One region of the Micrococcus sp. TA1 genome, then DNA from elsewhere that is predicted to be linked to it. Evidence: riboswitches for the same ligand, from Rfam matches in the RefSeq annotation. Region 1 holds a riboswitch; each other region holds the start of a gene.
What was found. Region 1 has a riboswitch for S-adenosylmethionine ahead of GGQ69_RS13800 (ABC transporter ATP-binding protein). Riboswitches for the same ligand answer to the same signal wherever they lie in the genome.
Positions count from the first base shown of each region.

Region 2: it holds a riboswitch for S-adenosylmethionine, as region 1 does, so the genes downstream of both, GGQ69_RS01305 (ATP-binding cassette domain-containing protein) here and GGQ69_RS13800 (ABC transporter ATP-binding protein) in region 1, are expected to answer to the same signal.
Region 3: it holds a riboswitch for S-adenosylmethionine, as region 1 does, so the genes downstream of both, GGQ69_RS15425 (LLM class flavin-dependent oxidoreductase) here and GGQ69_RS13800 (ABC transporter ATP-binding protein) in region 1, are expected to answer to the same signal.
Region 4: it holds a riboswitch for S-adenosylmethionine, as region 1 does, so the genes downstream of both, GGQ69_RS02295 (O-acetylhomoserine aminocarboxypropyltransferase/cysteine synthase family protein) here and GGQ69_RS13800 (ABC transporter ATP-binding protein) in region 1, are expected to answer to the same signal.

Region 1 is NZ_JACHNW010000003.1:10,548-14,941, forward strand. It holds gene GGQ69_RS13785 (MetQ/NlpA family ABC transporter substrate-binding protein) at 1-223, opposite strand, end outside; gene GGQ69_RS13790 (methionine ABC transporter permease) at 413-1,078, opposite strand; gene GGQ69_RS13795 (methionine ABC transporter ATP-binding protein) at 1,080-2,036, opposite strand; SAM riboswitch class I at 2,030-2,122, opposite strand; SAM riboswitch class I at 2,350-2,444, shown strand; gene GGQ69_RS13800 (ABC transporter ATP-binding protein) at 2,454-3,308, shown strand; gene GGQ69_RS13805 (aliphatic sulfonate ABC transporter substrate-binding protein) at 3,454-4,394, shown strand, end outside.
Region 2 is NZ_JACHNW010000001.1:315,319-319,712, reverse strand. It holds gene GGQ69_RS01315 (MetQ/NlpA family ABC transporter substrate-binding protein) at 1-697, opposite strand, end outside; gene GGQ69_RS01310 (methionine ABC transporter permease) at 849-1,514, opposite strand; gene GGQ69_RS01305 (ATP-binding cassette domain-containing protein) at 1,516-2,472, opposite strand; SAM riboswitch class I at 2,479-2,572, opposite strand; gene GGQ69_RS01300 (NtaA/DmoA family FMN-dependent monooxygenase) at 3,097-4,394, opposite strand, start outside.
Region 3 is NZ_JACHNW010000006.1:8,122-12,515, reverse strand. It holds gene GGQ69_RS15430 (acyl-CoA dehydrogenase family protein) at 1-1,278, shown strand, start outside; SAM riboswitch class IV at 1,488-1,602, shown strand; gene GGQ69_RS15425 (LLM class flavin-dependent oxidoreductase) at 1,687-3,069, shown strand; gene GGQ69_RS15420 (ABC transporter substrate-binding protein) at 3,119-4,394, shown strand, end outside.
Region 4 is NZ_JACHNW010000001.1:558,707-563,100, forward strand. It holds gene GGQ69_RS02285 (CPBP family intramembrane glutamic endopeptidase) at 1-362, shown strand, start outside; gene GGQ69_RS02290 (VOC family protein) at 480-1,136, opposite strand; SAM riboswitch class IV at 1,277-1,391, shown strand; gene GGQ69_RS02295 (O-acetylhomoserine aminocarboxypropyltransferase/cysteine synthase family protein) at 1,464-2,840, shown strand; gene GGQ69_RS02300 (homoserine O-acetyltransferase) at 2,858-3,979, shown strand; gene GGQ69_RS02305 (alpha/beta hydrolase) at 4,026-4,394, shown strand, end outside.

The sequences.
Region 1 (4,394 bases):
GCCTCTCCTTTACCAGCTCCGTGGGCTCCTGGTACGGAGCCGACTCCGTGACGATCATCGAGATGGTCCGGTCCTCGTCGGGACCGCCGGCTGCCTGGGACAGTCCGCACGATGTCAGGGCGAGGCCCGCCACGGAGGCGAGGGCGAGCAATCGGACGGCCCGGGTTCCCGCAACCCGGCATGCGGCGCCGAAGCGGGTGAGGGGTGAGGCGTGGATGGTCATGGGAGTTCCTTTCAACAGCGGGGGGCGGGCACGGCGGAGCAGCGTCGCGCGACGAGCGCGACGGGGCCGGGCCACGGCAGGGGAGGTCCGTCACCGGCGACGGAGAGGGTTAGGGAGAGGGAGAGGGAAGCGGAGAGGCGAACGGCACAGACCGCTGCGGCTGGACCGGGGTGAGTCGGACGCGGACGGTCAGGTGATGCGTTTGTCGGTCGCGTGCACCAGGCGTGCTCCGCTGAACTGCACCAGGGACACGAGCGCCAGCATGATGACGATGGCCGCCATCATCACCTCGGTCTCGTACCGGTAGTAGCCGTAACGGATGGCGAAGTCGCCGATGCCACCGCCGCCGACGAGCCCGACCATGGCGGAGTACGAGATGAAGCTGACCGTGGTGATGGTGATCGATCCGATGATCGCCGGCCGGGCGTCGACCAGCAGGATGTTGCGGATGATCTGCCCGCGCGTGGCCCCCATGGCACGGGCAGCCTCGATGGCACCCCCGCCGAGCTGGGTCATGTTCTGCTCCACGAGCCGGGCGAAGTACGGAATGGCGTTGACGGTGAGGGGGACGATCGCCGCTGCCGTCCCCACCGTGGTGCCGACGAGCAACCGGGTGAGGGGGATGATGGCGATCAGCAGGATCAGGAACGGGAACGAACGCACGGCGTTGACCAGTCCCGAGACGATCCGGTGCGCCCGGGGCGACGGCGCGATGCCTGCCGGTGCCCGGGTGAAGAGCCAGATGCCCAGCGGCGTTCCGAGGACGACGGCCACGGGGATCGCCACGGCGATCATGACGAAGGTCTGGCCGAGGGCGAACGTGAGTTCCGGCAGGAGTTCGGTGACGCGCTCCACGTCAGTTCACCGCCCCTGCGGTGACAGCGTGAACGGAGTGCTGACGCCGTTCCCGGGAGGGCTCGCGGAGCTCCAGGGCCTCGGGCACCTCCGCCGACCGGTGGCGGTCCACGCTGATCCCCTCCGACACCAGGTAGCGCCCGATCGACGTGGTCGGGACGAAACGGCCCGAGGTCAGGTCGGGGACGGTGAAACGTTCCACGATCCGGCCGTCCTCCATCACGGAGACGTCGTCGGCGAGGGCCTTGATGACCTCCATCTCATGGGTCACGATGACCACCGTGATGCCGAGCCGGTGATTGATGTCCGCCAGGTACTGAAGCACGGTGGCAGTGGTGAAGGGGTCAAGCGCGGAGGTCGGCTCGTCGCACAGCAGGAGGTTCGGTTCGGTCGCCAGGGCTCGCGCGATGGCGACCCGCTGCTTCTGGCCTCCGGAGAGCTGTGCCGGATAGGAATCCGCCTTGTCGGCCAGGTCGACCAGGTCGAGCGCTTCCACCGCCCGGCGCCGGCGTTGCCGCCCGTCGGACAGTCCGGCGAACTTCAGGCTCAGTTCGACGTTGCCCAGCGCCGTGTGGTTGTTGACCAGGTTGAAGCCCTGGAAGATCATGCCGATCTGATGGCGGCGCTCGCGCAGGGCCTCGGCCGACAGCGCGGTCAGTTCGTCACCGTCCACCCAGACCTCGCCCGCGCTCGGACGTTCCAGGAGGTTGATGTTCCGCAGCAGGGTCGACTTCCCGGCACCCGAGAACCCGATGATGCCGTGGATGGAGCCGCGCTCGACCTCGAGGCTGACGTCGTCCACCGCCGTGAGGGACCGGCGCCGGGGCACCGACCCGGGTTCCGCAGCCGGACGATGCCGGGGCCACCAGGAACGCGGCCGGCCCGGGACGGACGTGTCGCGGCCCACCGGGAACGTGGTGGTGACATGGCGCAGGGAAATCACGAGGAATACCTCCATCGGTCCTGGCAGTAGCACCCTGTCCCCTGTCGGGCGGGTTGCTGCGGCGTCGTCGAGCCAGATCTCTCGGCCGCTCTGGATGGTTACGGATCCACTGTGGGGGTGGCTGGACGAGGCACGCCAACCGGACGTCATAAACCGACGCCTGCCCGTCCAGGAATGCGGTCGGCGACCGTCTGCGCCTCACGAAGCGCTTGTGTGACACCGCATGACGTCATCTCACGTCACGGGAGCCCGCAGCAGGTCACGCCGGAACCCATCCGCTGACCACCGTGTTTGCGGCAGGGCACCGGTGGCTGATTGACTGGACGCGCAACCATCCAGAGCGGCCGAGAGATCTGGCTCCGTGACGCCGCAGCAACCCTCCGCTTCACCGGGCAAGGGTGCTCATGCCAGAAGCGATGGAGAGTGATCACCATGACTGCCCTTGCCGAACTGAGCCCTGCCGGCCGCGCCCCCGCGCGGGCCCGGGGCGCCGCCACCGCCCCGGACGCACCGGAGAGCCTTGCGGTGGAGTTCCGCGGCGTCGGCCGCGCGTTCCCCACCGCCGAGGGCCCCCGGGCCGTGTTGCGGGACATCACCCTGACCGTGGAACCCGGCGAGGTGCTGGCCATCCTCGGCGCCTCCGGTTGCGGCAAGTCCACCCTGCTGCGGGCCGCCGGCGGACTGGACACCGGCAACTCCGGGGACATCCTCATCGGCGGCGAGCCGGTCACCGCCCATGACCCACGCACCGCCGTCGGCTTCCAGGAACCGCGCCTGATGCCCTGGCGCACCCTGCACCAGAACGTGGCCCTGGGCCTGCCGCACGGCACGGGCCGCAGCGAGGGCCGGAAGCGCGTGGACGAGCTGCTCGATCTCGTCGGGCTGGGCGCCCACGCCGATCACCGGCCCCGCGAGGTCTCCGGCGGCATGGCCCAGCGGACCTCGCTGGCCCGGGCACTGGCCCGGCGCCCCGGCGTGCTGCTGCTGGACGAACCGTTCGGCGCCCTCGACGCGCTGACCCGGCTGAAGATGCAGGACCTGCTCCTGGACATCCATGCCCGCACGGCCACCACCATCCTGCTGGTCACCCACGACGTGGACGAGGCACTGCAGCTGGCCGACCGCATCCTGCTGCTCGGCAAGGATCCCGGCGCCGCTGCCGGGGCCACCGCCCGCAAGGTCCTCACCGTGCCCGGGACACGTCCGCGCCCCCGCGGCTCAGCCGAGCTGGCCGCGCTGCGCTCGGAGCTGCTCGACGGCCTCGGCGTCGATGCCCACCGGCACTGACCGCTCCGGTGCCGCACCGGCGGCACCGCCCCGCCGACTCTGACCGGCACCCACGGTCCCCGGACCGCCCCCTGCTCGACCCTTCCGCCCCTCTTGTTCCACCCTCCCCGCCCCCGTGCGATCCCCTGTCCTGAAAGGCACCACCATGCGCTCCCGACTCACGCTCTCCGCCGCGGTCCTCGCCGTCTCCGCCCTCGCCCTCACCGGGTGCGTGGCCGGGGAGGGTTCGGGCGGTGACGCCGCCGAGGCCGGTGCCCCGGCTGGCGGTGCCGACACCCTGGACATCGACTTCGCCACCTACAACCCGCTCTCCCTGGTCATCAAGGAGAAGGGCTGGCTGGAGGAGGAGCTCTCCGACGAGGGCGTCACCGTCAACTGGGTCCAGTCCGCGGGGTCCAACAAGGCCAACGAGGCGCTGCGCGCAGAGGCCGTCGACGTCGGCTCCACCGCCGGCTCCGCGGCCCTGCTGGCCCGCGCCAACGGCACCGAGATCAAGACGATCGGCCTCTACTCCCAGCCGGAGTGGGCGGCCCTGGTCACCACCGCCGACTCGGGCATCACGGAGGTCACCGACCTGGTGGGCAAGAACGTGGCCGCCACCAAGGGCACGGACCCGTACTTCTTCCTCATCCAGGCCCTCGAGGAGGCCGGAGTGGACCCGTCCGAGGTCACCGTGCAGAACCTGCAGCACGCCGACGGCAACTCCGCCCTGGCCAACGGCTCCGTGGACGCCTGGTCCGGACTGGACCCGATCATGGCCGGCGCCGAGGCCGAGGGCGCCGAGCTGTTCTACCGCAACGTGGACTTCAACACGTACGGCTTCCTCAACGCCACCGAGTCCTTCCTCGAGGAGTCCCCCGAGCTGGCCCAGGCCGTGCTGGACGTCTACGAGAAGGCGCGCGCCTGGGCGCTGGAGAACCCCGAGGAGACCGCCGCGATCCTCGCCGAGGTCGCCGGCCTCGAGGAGGACGTGGCCACCACCGTCATCCAGGAGCGCTCCAACCTGGACGTGGACCCGGTCCCCGGGCAGGCCCAGCTCGACGTGCTCGAGAGGGTCGGCCCCATCCTGGTGGAGACCGGTGACGT
Region 2 (4,394 bases), on a different contig from region 1:
GTTGCGTCTCGTCGACGTCGTAGCCGGCCTCGGCGATCAGACGGATGAATCCGAACCCGGCGTCGACGTCGGGCAGGGTCTGCGCCAGCGACTGCTGGTCCACCTCGATGAACGTCAGGTTCTTCGGATTCGCGACGATGTCCTGCTGAGAAATCTCGGTCACGGACTTCTCCGGATCCAGCTTGATCAGCCCGGTTTCCTCAAGCAGCTTCAACGCCCGGCCGTTGTTGGACGTGTCGACCGGGATGGAGATCTGCGCGCCGTCCGGGAGGTCCTCGAACGAGCCGTGCTTCGTGGAGAAGAACCCGCTGCGCCCGTAGTAGATGGAGAAGATCGGCTCCAGCGCGGTGTCGTTGTCCGTATTGAATTGGTCGAGATAGGCGATGTGCTGGAAGAAGTTGACGTCGTACTCCCCCTGCTGGACCGTCTGATTCGGCTGGATGATGTCCGTGACGTAGGTGGTTTCCAGGGTCCAGCCGTCCTGGGCCAGCTGCTCCTTCACCAGTTCGGTCGGTTCCTGATACGGCGCCGACTCGGTGACGATCATGGAAATGGTGCGGTCCTCATCCACGTTCCCGGCGTTCTGGGCCAGACCGCAGGAGGTCAGGGCGAGGCCGGCAACCGCAGCCAGGGCCGGGATGCGCACGGCGTCGATCCGACGGCGTCGGGCGGTAGTGGAGTGCTGGTGCGAAGACATGGGAGTCCTTTCGGGGGTACGGATGACAGGTCGTGACGCAGCACAGGATCGGGAGGATCCCTGCGCGAGAAGTGAGCGAAGTCGCCGCCTCAGTCCATTCGGCGCCGTCGTCGGCTGGTACGTCGGGCGGGTCGGGTGGGATGCGGGGCTGTCAGGTGATGCGCTTGTCCGTGAGGCGGACCAGGCGGTTGCCGGTGAACTGCACGACCGAGACGAGCAGGAGCATGATGGCGACCGCCACGAGCATGACCTCGGTTTCATAGCGGTAGTAGCCGTAGCGGATGGCGAAGTCACCGATACCGCCGCCGCCGACGAGGCCGACCATGGCGGAGTAGGAGATGAAGCTGACGGCCGTGATCGTGATCGATCCGATCAGCGCCGGCCGGGCATCGACCAGCAGGACGTTGCGGATGATCTGACCACGCGTGGCGCCCATGGCCCGGGCAGCCTCGACCGCCCCATTGCCCAACTGGGTCATGTTCTGCTCGACGAATCGGGCAAAGTACGGGATGGCATTGACCGTGAGTGGAACGATCGCCGCCGCCGTCCCGACCGTGGTGCCCACGATGAATCGGGTGGCGGGGATGATGGCGATGAGCAGGATGAGGAACGGGAACGAGCGGACCATGTTGACGAGTCCGGACACCACGCGGTGTGCCCTCGGGGACGGGGAGATGCCGTCCGGGGCGTGGGTGAAGAGCCAGATGCCCAGTGGCGTCCCCAGCAGTACTGCCAGGGGTATCGCCACGATGATCATGAGGAAGGTCTGGCCCAGTGCGAAGCTCAGCTCCGGAAGAAGGTCGATGACGCGATCCATTTCAGTGCCCCGCTTTCGTGCCGATGAGCTCCAACGCCGTCCGGTCCGCGGGTCCGCCCGCCGGTCCCGGGCCGGTCAGCAGTGAGTCATCACCGCCCCGGGCCGCTCCGCGGTCCACGGTGATGCCATCGGAAACGAGGTACCGCCCGATCGAGGTCTTCGGTTCGAAGGCCCCCGACCGCAGGCCGGCGGAGGTGAACTGTTCCACGATGCGCCCCTCCTCCATCACGGAGATGTCATCGGCCAGGGCCTTGACCACCTCCATCTCGTGGGTGACGAGCACGACGGTGATCCCCAGCTGGCGGTTAATATCGGCCAGATACTGCAGCACGGTGGCCGTGGTGAACGGGTCCAGTGCGGAGGTCGGCTCGTCGCAGAGCAGGACCTTCGGACGGGTGGCCAGCGCCCGGGCAATGGCCACCCGTTGCTTCTGCCCGCCGGAGAGCTGGGCCGGATAGGCCTCGGCCTTTGCCGTCAGGTCCACCAGTTCCAGGGCCTCCATGGCCCGCTGGCGCCGAGCCCGGGCATCGGCCACCCCTGCGAACTTCAGGCTCAACTCAACGTTGGCCACCGCAGTGTGGTTGTTGACCAGGTTGAACCCCTGGAAAATCATCCCGATGTGGTGTCGCCTCCGGCGCAACTCCTCCGTGGACAGGGACGTGAGCTCCTCGCCCTCCACCCACACCTCACCGGACGAGGGACGCTCCAGCAGGTTGATGTTGCGGAGCAGGGTGGACTTGCCGGCACCTGAGAAACCGATGATCCCGTGGATGGATCCACTGGGAATGTCCAAAGACACGTCATCCACCGCGGTCAAGATCCTGCCCTTACCGGAAACGCCCGCAGCAGGCACGGCTCGGGGACGACCCCGGCGAAGAAGCGACCGACTGCCCGGTCGCGGACCCGATCGGTCTCGCACCGCCGTGAACGTCGTCGTGACATGCCGCAGAGAAATCATGTGAAACCTCCATCGTTCCTGGCGGTAGCACCCGCTTCCGCAGGACGGTGGGTTGCTGCGGCGTCATCGAGCCAGATCTCTCGGCCGCTCTGGATGGGAACAGACCTAGGTAACCAGCGACCTGCGCCACAGACCATTCGTCAAGTCACGCGGTGACACCTGGACGCGTCCGGGGCGACGGAACCCGGAATCGGCCCCAAAACCCCTCCAAGATGACGCTCCGTTGAGCCCGGGGTGCATTTCCCTGTTCCGCGGCTCACCACGCGGCGCCTCGTTACTTTTCGCCTAACCCGGTCCTGAGTCAAGATGCGGGTGTGTTGGCCGGATAACCCCGACAAGATACCCACCCCCAGTCGTTGATCATCCGGGGAGTCACGGCACCGGGGCCTGTGAACTGCAGAGGTACGTGACCGGGTTCCCCGATCGTCGGTGGCGCACTCTCAGACTGAGTGTCGTCTGGCATCCAAAAGAACTGAGACACCCGCCCCTGCAGGAGCGAGCGGATCACGCGGTCTCCGGCTGGCTCCAGCATCCGAAGTTCCCCTCCGCTGACAGCATCTCCCTACATATCAGAGGAGATATTCGGGGAGGTTGGCCAGCCGGGTGTCCAACCTCCCCTGAACATCACGCTGAGACGACGTCAACCGCGGACCTATTCCGGTGCTTGTCCGCAGGATGGCCGGCCGGAACCCAGGGTCCGTGACCCAAGACTCGTTCCCTCAGCGTTTCCCCTTCCTGGTACGAGGTGCGGTAGCGCCCGCGCCGCTGGAGCTCCGGTACGACCAGCTCCACGAAATCGGTGAGTGTGTCCGGCACGTGGTACTGGCGCAGGTTGATCGCATCGAGGCCGTCCTCGTCCATCCAACGCTCGATCTCATCGGCCACCTCCTCAACCGTCCCGATCGCCCTATGGGCCAACCGCAAGAATCGAAATTCCTCCCGGAACTCTCCCACCGTGCGGTGACGACCGAACCGGTCCGCCGCGCCACCCTCGGGCAAGTCCCCCGAGGCCACGAGGTCTCCAATGATGGCCTGGTCGGGGAAATCGTCGTAGGTCACCGGGGACTCCGTCCACGCCAGTGCCCCCTCGAAGGAGATGTAGGAGTCATACGTTCGGGCCTTGTTCAGCGCTTCCTCGCGGGTGCGCCCGACGATGACGTCGACCAGGGCGGTGGTCTTTACCGACCCCGGCTGCCGGCCGTGGGCGGCGGCTGCGGCATGGACCTCTCTGACCAGGGCGGCCGATTCCGCGCGTGTGGCCCCACCGACGAGGATGAGTTCGGCGTTCTTGGCCGCATAGGCCACCCCGCGGGTGCTGCCTGAGGCCTGGGCCAGGAACGGGACGCGCTGCGGTGAGGGGTGGACGATCGATGCCCCGTTGACCACGAAGTGCTCCCCGGTGTGCTCGATCCGGTGGATGGATCCGGGCCGGGCATAGACGCGCGCGTCCTTGTCTGCCGCGACCGCACCGACATCCCAGGAGCCTTCCCACAACTGGTAGGCCACGTCGATGAACTCATCGGCGCGGGCGTAGTACTCCTGCGGTTCCAAGGGCTTGTCCCAACCCTCCTTGCGCGCCGTGGACCCGGTGTTGGAGAACACGATGTTCCAACCGGCCCGGCCCTCGGAGAGGTGGTCGAGCGTGGAGGCCCGACGGGCCAGCGCATGAGGGTCACCGAAGCTCGTCGGCGACGTCACCACGATGCCCAGATGCTCCGTTGCCGCCGCGATGATCGAGGCGACCTGGAAGGGATCCAGTACCGGAAGGAACGCGCCGTGCTCGCCCGTGGGGTCATACGAGTCTCGGTAGATGTTCTTGCCCTCGGGAATATCGGCGAAGAAGATGCCATCGAGCAATCCCCTCTCGGCCAACCGGGCGATGTCCTTCCAGAAGGGCGGCCGATCGAACTGAACGCGCCGGT
Region 3 (4,394 bases), on a different contig from region 1:
GAACGACGCGCCCCGCTCGCCGGTTCCCCGGCCACGGCAGGGACACCCGGCCGGCCCGCGGACCACCCCGCCGACCGGTCCGCAGCGCGGTTCGTGCAGGTCCGCGAGCGCCTGGACCCGGTCTTCCGGTCCATCGCATCGAGCGCGGCCGCGCGGGAGGCGGACCGGATCATCGACCGCGACGCCGTGCGCCGCCTCGCCGAGGCCGGCTTCACCTCGTTGCGCGTGCCGGTGGAGTACGGCGGCGCCGGCCTGAGCTTCGCCCAGTCCGCGGAGCTGATCGTCGAGCTCGCCGCCGCGGACTCCAACCTGACCCAGGCGCTGCGTGCCCACCTGATCAACCAGGAGAACGTGCTGGGCCACCCGGACGCGGCCTTCCGGGACCGCTGGCTGCGCCGTCTGGGCGCGGGGGCCGTCGTCGGGAACGCCATCACCGAGGTCAACAACGCGGTGGGGGAGGGGACCACCCGGCTGGTGCAGGACGCCGAGGGCACCTGGCGGCTCAACGGCACCAAGTACTACTCGACCGGGTCCCTGTACGCGGACTGGATCATCGTGGCGGCGGTCGACGCCCGCGGTGAGGAGATCGCCGCGACCGTGCCCGCGGACGCCCCCGGTGTCCGGCTCCTGGACGACTGGGACGGGTTCGGCCAGCAGCTCACGGCCTCGGGGACCACGGTGTTCGACAACACCCCGGTCGACCCGGAGGAGGTCTACACCTCCGGCCTGGACGACGGCACCCGCGTGGCCACCGGCCAGGCGTCCTGGCAGTTCCTGCACCTGGCGACCCTGACGGGCATCGCCGAGGCGATCGTGCGTGACGCCGGGGACTACGTACGCGGCCGGCGCCGGTCCTTCAGTCACGGGGTGACCGAACTGCCCCGTGACGACGCCCAGGTGCTGCAGGTGGTCGGTGAGCTCTCCTCGGCGGCCTTCGCCTCCCGCGTGGCGCTCGACGCGGTGGTCGCCGCCCTGGGAGGAATCCTCGAACGCGAGGCCGGGGGCGAGGTGCTGCCGGAGGAGGACGTCAACGCCCTGTACGTCCGCGTCTACCAGGCCCAGCAGGTGATCGCGAAGAACGTGCTGGCCGCCGCGACCCAGCTGTTCGAGGTGGGCGGGGCCTCGGCCACGAGCCAGTCGAGGCGCCTGGACCGGCACTGGCGCAACGCGCGCGTGCTGGCCAGCCACAATCCGCTCATCTACCGCGCGCGGATCATCGGCGAGTGGGAGGTCAACGCCACCCCGCCGTCGCGGTCCTACCGCATCGGTTCCGCCTGACCCACGGTCCTGGCCTGCGCCACCGGCCCCCGTCGTGCACCGCACGGCGGGGGCCTTCGCGTGCCCGGCCCGCGCAGATGTCGCCGTATGTCCCCCCGGCGTCATGGAAGGACCCGGTGGCCCTCGCCCCGGCCGGGGATGACGGGACGTTAACCGGTGCCGGCGGATCCCTTGGCGGGACCGGCGCCGGGGTCTACGCTCGGTAACGGAATCACGAGATCCGGCCATAAGCCCTGGCTGACCGGACAGCAACCCTCTCGCTGTAGTGGGGTGCTCCAGGTGATGATTCGGCCGGCACGCACCCGTGACCGGCAAGTACGGCACCCCGCCCGGTGCATCGAGGCCGCCTGCGCGCGCCCCGGTGCGTTCCGGGCATCCCCGGAGTGCCACCGACCGGGAAGAGACACCATGGCCCCCATCGCCCGCACGCCCCTGCACTTCAACGCTTTCGTCATGAACACCACCAGTCACATCCACCACGGCCAGTGGCGTCGCCCCGACGCCGGGCAGGCCGAGTTCACCGACGTCCGCACCTGGATCGACCTGGCCCGCACCCTCGAGGCCGCGAGGTTCGACGCCATGTTCTTCGCGGACGTCGTCGGCCACTACGGCGACGCCGACGCCGACTACTCCGTGTACGTCAACGAGGGCCTGCAGATCCCCTCCAACGACCCGACCGTGCTGCTCGGCGCGCTGGCCGTGGTGACCGAGCACCTGGGCCTGGCCACCACCTCCAACGTCTTCCAGTCCCACCCGTTCCAGTTCGCCCGCCAGCTCTCCACGCTCGACCACATCTCGAACGGCCGGATCGCCTGGAACATCGTCACCGGGACCCAGGACAACGGTTCACGCAACTTCGGCCTGCCACGGCTGACCGACCACGCCGAGCGCTACGCCTGGGCCGAGGAGTACGTGGACGTCGCCTACAAGCTCTGGGAGGGCTCGTGGGACGAGGGAGCGGTCGTCAAGGATCGGCAGGGCTCCCGGTACTCGGACCCGGCGAAGGTCCACAAGATCCACCACGAGGGCCGGCGCTACTCGGTGGAGGGCCCGCACCTGCCCTCACCGTCCCCGCAGCGGACACCGCTGCTGTACCAGGCGGGATCCTCCGCCTCCGGCCGGGACTTCGCCGCCCGCAACGCCGAGGCCGTGTTCCTCATCGCGGCGACCCCGGACATCGCCCGCCAGCAGATCGAGGACACCCGCCGCCGCGCCGTCGAGGCCGGCCGGGCACCGGAGGACATCAAGTTCTTCCAGGGCCTGAGCTTCGTCATCGGCGAGACGGAGCAGCAGGCCCGGCGCACGCTGGCCGAGTACGAGGAGTACGCCTCCGTGGAGGGCTACCTGGCCCACGCCGCCCTGGTCGACCCGGACGGCCGTGTCTACCCTCCCGAGACCCCGTTGAAAGACCTGGAGACCAACACCCAGAAGGGCTTCTCCGAGTGGACCTCCAAGGCCATCACGGACCGCGAGCCCGTGGTCGCCGACGTCGCCTGGCGCAGCCACCGCAACAACCGCCTGGTGGGCACCCCCGAGCAGATCGCGGACCGGCTCCAGGACTGGCAGGACGCCGGCGTGGACGGCATCAATGTCATCAACTGGGTGATCCCCGGTTCCTTCGAGGAGTTCGCGGACCAGGTCCTGCCCGTGCTGCGCGAGCGCGGCCTGGCGCAGTCCGAGTACGCGCCGGGCACCCTGCGCCAGAAGCTCTTCGGCCGGGACCGCCTGCCCCAGACGCACCCGGCCGCCCGGTACCGGGGCGCCTTCGCCACCGTGCCGACCGGGGCCTGAGCCCCACCACCCACTTCTGCCTGCGCTGGATCACGGCGAAAGGAACCCCATGAGCACCCCACCTTCCCCGAGCGCGCCCGGACTCCGGACGACGCCCCGCACCCCTCGACTCCCCGGGCCCCGGACCACCGGGCTCGCCGTCCTGACCGCGGCCACGCTGGTCCTGAGCGCCTGCTCCGCAGGTCCCGGCACCGGTCGCGGCGCCGGAACGGATCCCGACGCCGGCCCGGACCAGGCGGCGCTGACCGGCGCCGCCGGTGCCGGGCCGGTCCAGGGCGGCGTGATCGAGTACGGCCACCTCCAGGAGCCCAACTGCATCTTCGGCGGCTGGATCCAGGAGAACTTCACCGCCCGCCAGGTCCTGGACAACCTGGTGTCCCACACCGAGGACGGCTCGGTGGTCCCCTGGATCGCCACCGGCTGGGAGGTGTCGGAGGACGGCCGGGCCTGGACGCTGCGGCTGCGCGAGGACGTGACCTTCACGGACGGCACCGCCCTGGACGCCGAGGCCGTGGCCTACAACTTCGATTACTGGCTGGACGGCGGCAACGGCACCGCCGCCGCCCACCTCGGCGGGTTCTACGACCACTCGGAGGTGCTGGACGAGCACACCGTCCGGATCCACCTGTCCGCCCCGTTCTCCCCGTTCCTGTCCACCATCTCCCAGTCCTACTTCGGCCTGCAGTCACCCACGGCCCTGCAGTCCCGCACCGATGAGGAGAACTGCACCGAGCCCATCGGCTCCGGGCCGTTCACCGTCAAGGACTGGAAGCGCGGGGAGTACATCGAGTTCGAGCGCAATGACGACTACGACTGGGCGCCGCAGAACGCCCGGCACCGGGGCCCGGCCCACGTGGCGGGCATCCGGTGGAACATCGTCCCGGACAACACGTCCCGGTACGGTTCGCTGCTGTCCGGGGAGATGGATGCGATCGGCGAGGTGCCGGCCGTGAACATCGCCCAGGCCCGCGAGGACTACGACTTCACGCAGTACATCACCCCGGGCCGGCCCGTGGTGATGAGCCTGAACACGCAGCGGGGCATCTTCACGGACCAGCAGGTCCGCCAGGCCCTGAGCTTCGCCACGGACCGGGAGGCCAACGTGGCCTCGGCCTTCCTCGGCACCGTCCCCTTCGAGCCCAGCGGCTACCTCTCCCAGACCACCCCGGACTACGACGAGGACGCCGCCGCCGAGTACCCGTTCGACCTGCACCGGGCCAACGAGCTGCTGGACCAGGCCGGCTGGACCGGCCGGGACCCCGACGGGACCCGGACGAAGGACGGCCGACGCCTGCAGGCGCTCGTGGTCTACGGCCTGAACAGCA
Region 4 (4,394 bases), on a different contig from region 1:
TGGAGGAGGTCATCGTGGTGGCCTGGCTCTTCGACCGGCTCGGCTACCTGCAGCAACTGAGGTCCGGGCTGGACCCGGCCCGGCCCGGCGAGCCCGGTGGGCTGCGCACCTGGGCGAGCGGCGCCGTCGTCCCCCTGAACGCCACGACCGTGGTGGTGGGATGCGCGGTCCTGCGCGGGGCCTATCACCTGTACCAGGGGATCGGGCCGGGAGTGGGGAACCTGCTCATGGGATTGGTGTTCGGTGCGCTGTACGTGCGCTACCGGCGCGTGATGCCCCTGGTCGTGGCCCACCTGCTGCTGGACGTGACCGGGTTCGTGGCCTACCCGGCCCTGGCCCGGCTGGGGCTGTTCGGCACCTGAGCCCGGCCCGCGCCGCCTGTTCCGGTCGGCTCCACGCGGGACCGGCGGGCGTCCTGGACGCGAAGGCCCCCGCCCACCGGGCCGGGGGCCGGGAGGGGGCGGGGGCCGCGGGGCGCGTCAGAGGGTGACGGTGCCCTTGGGGGTCTCGAAGGTGACCTCGAGGATGCCGGGCGTGCCGGAGGGGGACTCGTAGATGACGTTGAGGTCCTCGACCCTCTGCTCGGGGTCGTCCAGTCCCAGCCAGCCCCGCACCCGGTCCCGCGATCCGGCGATCGTGATGGAGGACAGCTCCGCCTGCGGCTCCGCGGCGCGGGAGGGGTGCAGCTCCTCCATGCCGTCATCCCAGCGCAGCAGGTAGGGCACCTGCGGGTCGGCGATGAGGCCCTTGATGCCGATCTGGCGCCAGGTCAGCTCGCGGCCGTCCGGGAACTTGCGGTTGCCCGGAACGGACTGGCGCTCGAGCCGTTCCTCGAACGGGGCCAGGTCGTCCACGGCCACGCACCAGCCCATCCAGCCGCCGCCCATCTCGGAGCGGGCGCGCACGGCCTGTCCGAACGGGGCCTTGCCGGAGGAGGGGTGGTCGAGTACCTCGACGACCTCCAGGTACTGGTGCTTGCGCAACGGGAAGATGGCGTTGCGGGTGCCGAAGCGGGGGTGGACCCCGCCCTTGACTCGCTCGATGCCCAGGGCATCGGCGATCCGGGCCACCGCGGCGGGGAGGCCCTCTTCGGGGCCGACGGCGTACGAGACGTGATCAAGGCGCATCATGCCCATATCGTCCCACTTCCCCGTGGCGGAGATCGCTTAGGTTACCCTCACTTGAAAAGTTGCGCAGATCACACTCCGGCGGGGCCGCGGTCACACTGTGACCGAACGGGATGACCCGCTCGCACCGATCTGGCAGACTGGGCGCAGGTCATGAGCGCCAGCATCGAGCCCCGGCTTGCTGGCCGGCAACCCTCCAGCTCGCGGTGGGGTGCCCCGGGTGAGGACCAGGCGGGTGTCGACCGGCACCTGCAAGCGCGGGCCACCACGGCGCGGCATGCTTCACGGCACCGTGATGCCACCGGGTGGCCCTGGACGGATACAGGAGCCATGTCGATGACTGACACCCCGAACCAGGCCACCCCGGACACCGACCCGGCCGGCGCCACGGACTCCGCCGCGAACTGGGGCTTCGAGACCCGGCAGGTGCACGCCGGCATCCCGGAGGTCAACCCCTTCGGCGCCACCGCGCTGCCGATCATCCAGTCCAACTCCTTCGACTTCCCCTCCCACGAGGTCGCCGCCGACCGGTTCGCCCTGAAGGACCTCGGGCCCATCTACACCCGCATCGGCAACCCGACCCAGGAGGCCGTGGAGGGCAAGATCGCCGCCCTCGAGGGCGGGGTGGGCGCCCTGCTGCTGGCCTCCGGGCAGGCGGCCACCACCTTCTCCGTGCTCAACCTCGCCGGTGCGGGGGACCACGTGGTGGTCTCGGCCTCCCTCTACGGCGGCACCCAGAACCTGTTCAAGCACACCCTGGCCAAGATCGGCATCACCACCACCTTCGTCCAGGACCCGGACGACCTGGAGGAGTGGACGGGCGCCGTCCGGGACACCACGAAGCTGCTGTTCGCCGAGTCCCTCGGCAACCCGCGCGGGGACGTGCCGGACCTGCGGGGCATCGCCGACGTCGCCCACGCCGCCGGCGTGCCGTTCATCGTGGACAACACCCTGGCCACCCCCTACCTGCTGCGGCCGATCGAGCACGGCGCGGACGTGGTCGTGCACTCGGCCACCAAGTACCTCGGCGGCCACGCCGTGGCCATGGGCGGGGTCATCGTGGACGCCGGGACCTTTGACTACGCCTCCCAGCCGGAGCGCTTCCCGGGCTTCAACACCCCGGACGAGAGCTACAACGGACTGGTGTTCGCCCGGGACCTGGGCGTCGGGGGCATCCTCGGTGCCAACCTCGCCTACATCCTGAAGGCCCGCGTGCAGTTGCTGCGCGACCTCGGCAGCTCGATCAGCCCGTTCAACGCCTTCCTGCTCAACCTCGGCCTGGAGACCCTGTCCCTGCGGATGGAGCGTCACGTGGCCAACGCGCAGAGGGTCGCCGACTACCTGGACGGCCACGCCCAGGCCGAGGCCGTGATCTACCCGGGCCTGGCATCCAGCCCCTGGTACGAGCGCGCGCAGCAGTACCTGCCCCAGGGCGCCGGCGGCTTCGTGTCCTTCGAGATCGCCGGTGGCCGCGAGGCCGGCGCGCGGTTCGTGGACGCCCTGCGCCTGCACCACCAGGTGGCCAACATCGGCGACATCCGTTCGCTCGTCATCCACCCGGCCTCCACCACGCACTCCCAGTTGACGGAGGCCGAGCAGCGCGCCGCCGGTGTCACCCCCGGCCTGGTCCGGCTCTCGGTGGGCGTGGAGAGCATCGATGACATCCTGGCGGACCTCGAGGAGGGGTTCGCCGCCGCCAACGTCAGCGCGTGAGGCACGGAGGGACCCCCATGACCATGACCAGCCCCCACCAGACCCGCACCGCCCTTCCCGACGGCGGCCTGCACTCCCGGCGGATCGGCGCCTTCGACTTCGAGGCCGGCGGTCACCTGCCCGCCGTGGAGATCGCCTACGAGACCTGGGGCACGCTGAACGCGGACAGGTCCAACGCCGTGCTGGTGCTGCACGCCCTGACCGGTTCCACCCACGTGGCCGCCTCCACCGGGGAACCGGAGGCCGGCTGGTGGGAGGGCATCATCGGACCGGGCGCGCCGGTGGACACCGATCAGTGGTTCGTGGTGGCCCCCAACATGCTGGGCGGCTGCTACGGGACGACCGGTCCGTCCTCGCTGGACGCGGACGGCACCCCGTGGGGTTCGCGGTTCCCGTTCACCACCATCCGGGACTCCGTCCATGCCGAGGCCCGCCTCGCGGACGCCCTGGGCATCGAGGCGTGGCAGGCCGTGATCGGCGGCTCGATGGGCGGGGCCCGCGCCCTGGAATGGGCCGCGACCTACCCGGGGCGGGTGCGCGGCATGGCCGTCATCGCCTGCGGCGCCCACTCCACGGCCGAGCAGATCGCGTTCGCCCAGGCCCAGGTCCAGGCGATCACGCTGGACCCGGACTTCCAGGGCGGCGACTACTACGGCCGCTCCCGGCCCGACGCCGGCCTGGGCATCGCCCGGCGGATCGCGCATATCACGTACCGCTCCGAGCCGGACATGGGGTCCCGGTTCGGGCGGAGTCCGCAGCAGGACGAGGACCCCTTCGGCCACCCGCTGCGCCGGAGCGGCCGGTACCAGGTGGAGTCCTACCTGGACCACCAGGCGGCCAAGCTCGCCGGACGCTTCGACGCCAACAGCTACCTGGTGCTCACCGAGGCGCTGATGAGCCATGACGTGGCGCGGGGCCGCGGGAGCGAGGAGGAGGTGCTGGCCGGGATCCCCGCCGCGGCGTTCATCGCCGCGGTCGACTCGGACCGGCTCTACTTCCCGGGCCAGTCCCAGGAACTGGCCCGCCAGCTGCCCGGTGAGGTGCCGGTGTTCATGATCGACTCGCCGATCGGCCACGACGGGTTCCTGACGGACATGGACCAGGTGGCCGGTGAGATGAAGCGGGTCCTGGGACTCTGACCGGCCGGATTGATCGGCTCTCACCGGGGGCCTCTACCCTGTGGGTATGACTGATGCCGCCGCTGCCGCCACCCCCGAGCCGTTCGTCCGCTGGTCCCGTCCCGAGGCCGAGCGCGCGGGCACCCCACTGCTGGTGGTGCTGCACGGCTACGGTGCGGACGAGAACGACCTGTTCGGGATCGTCCCCGAACTGCCGGGCAGGTTCACCATCGCCTCGGTCCGGGCCCCGCTGGCCATGGACCACGGCGGGTTCACCTGGTTCCCGCTGAGCACCTCGATGTCCTCCTCGCCGCTGGCGGTGCGCGCCGCCGTCGAGGACCTGCAGGCCTGGGTGGACACCCAGCGCGAGGACTTCTCCAGCGTCTCCCTGCTGGGGTTCTCCATGGGGATGGCCATGGCCACCTCGCTGCTGCGG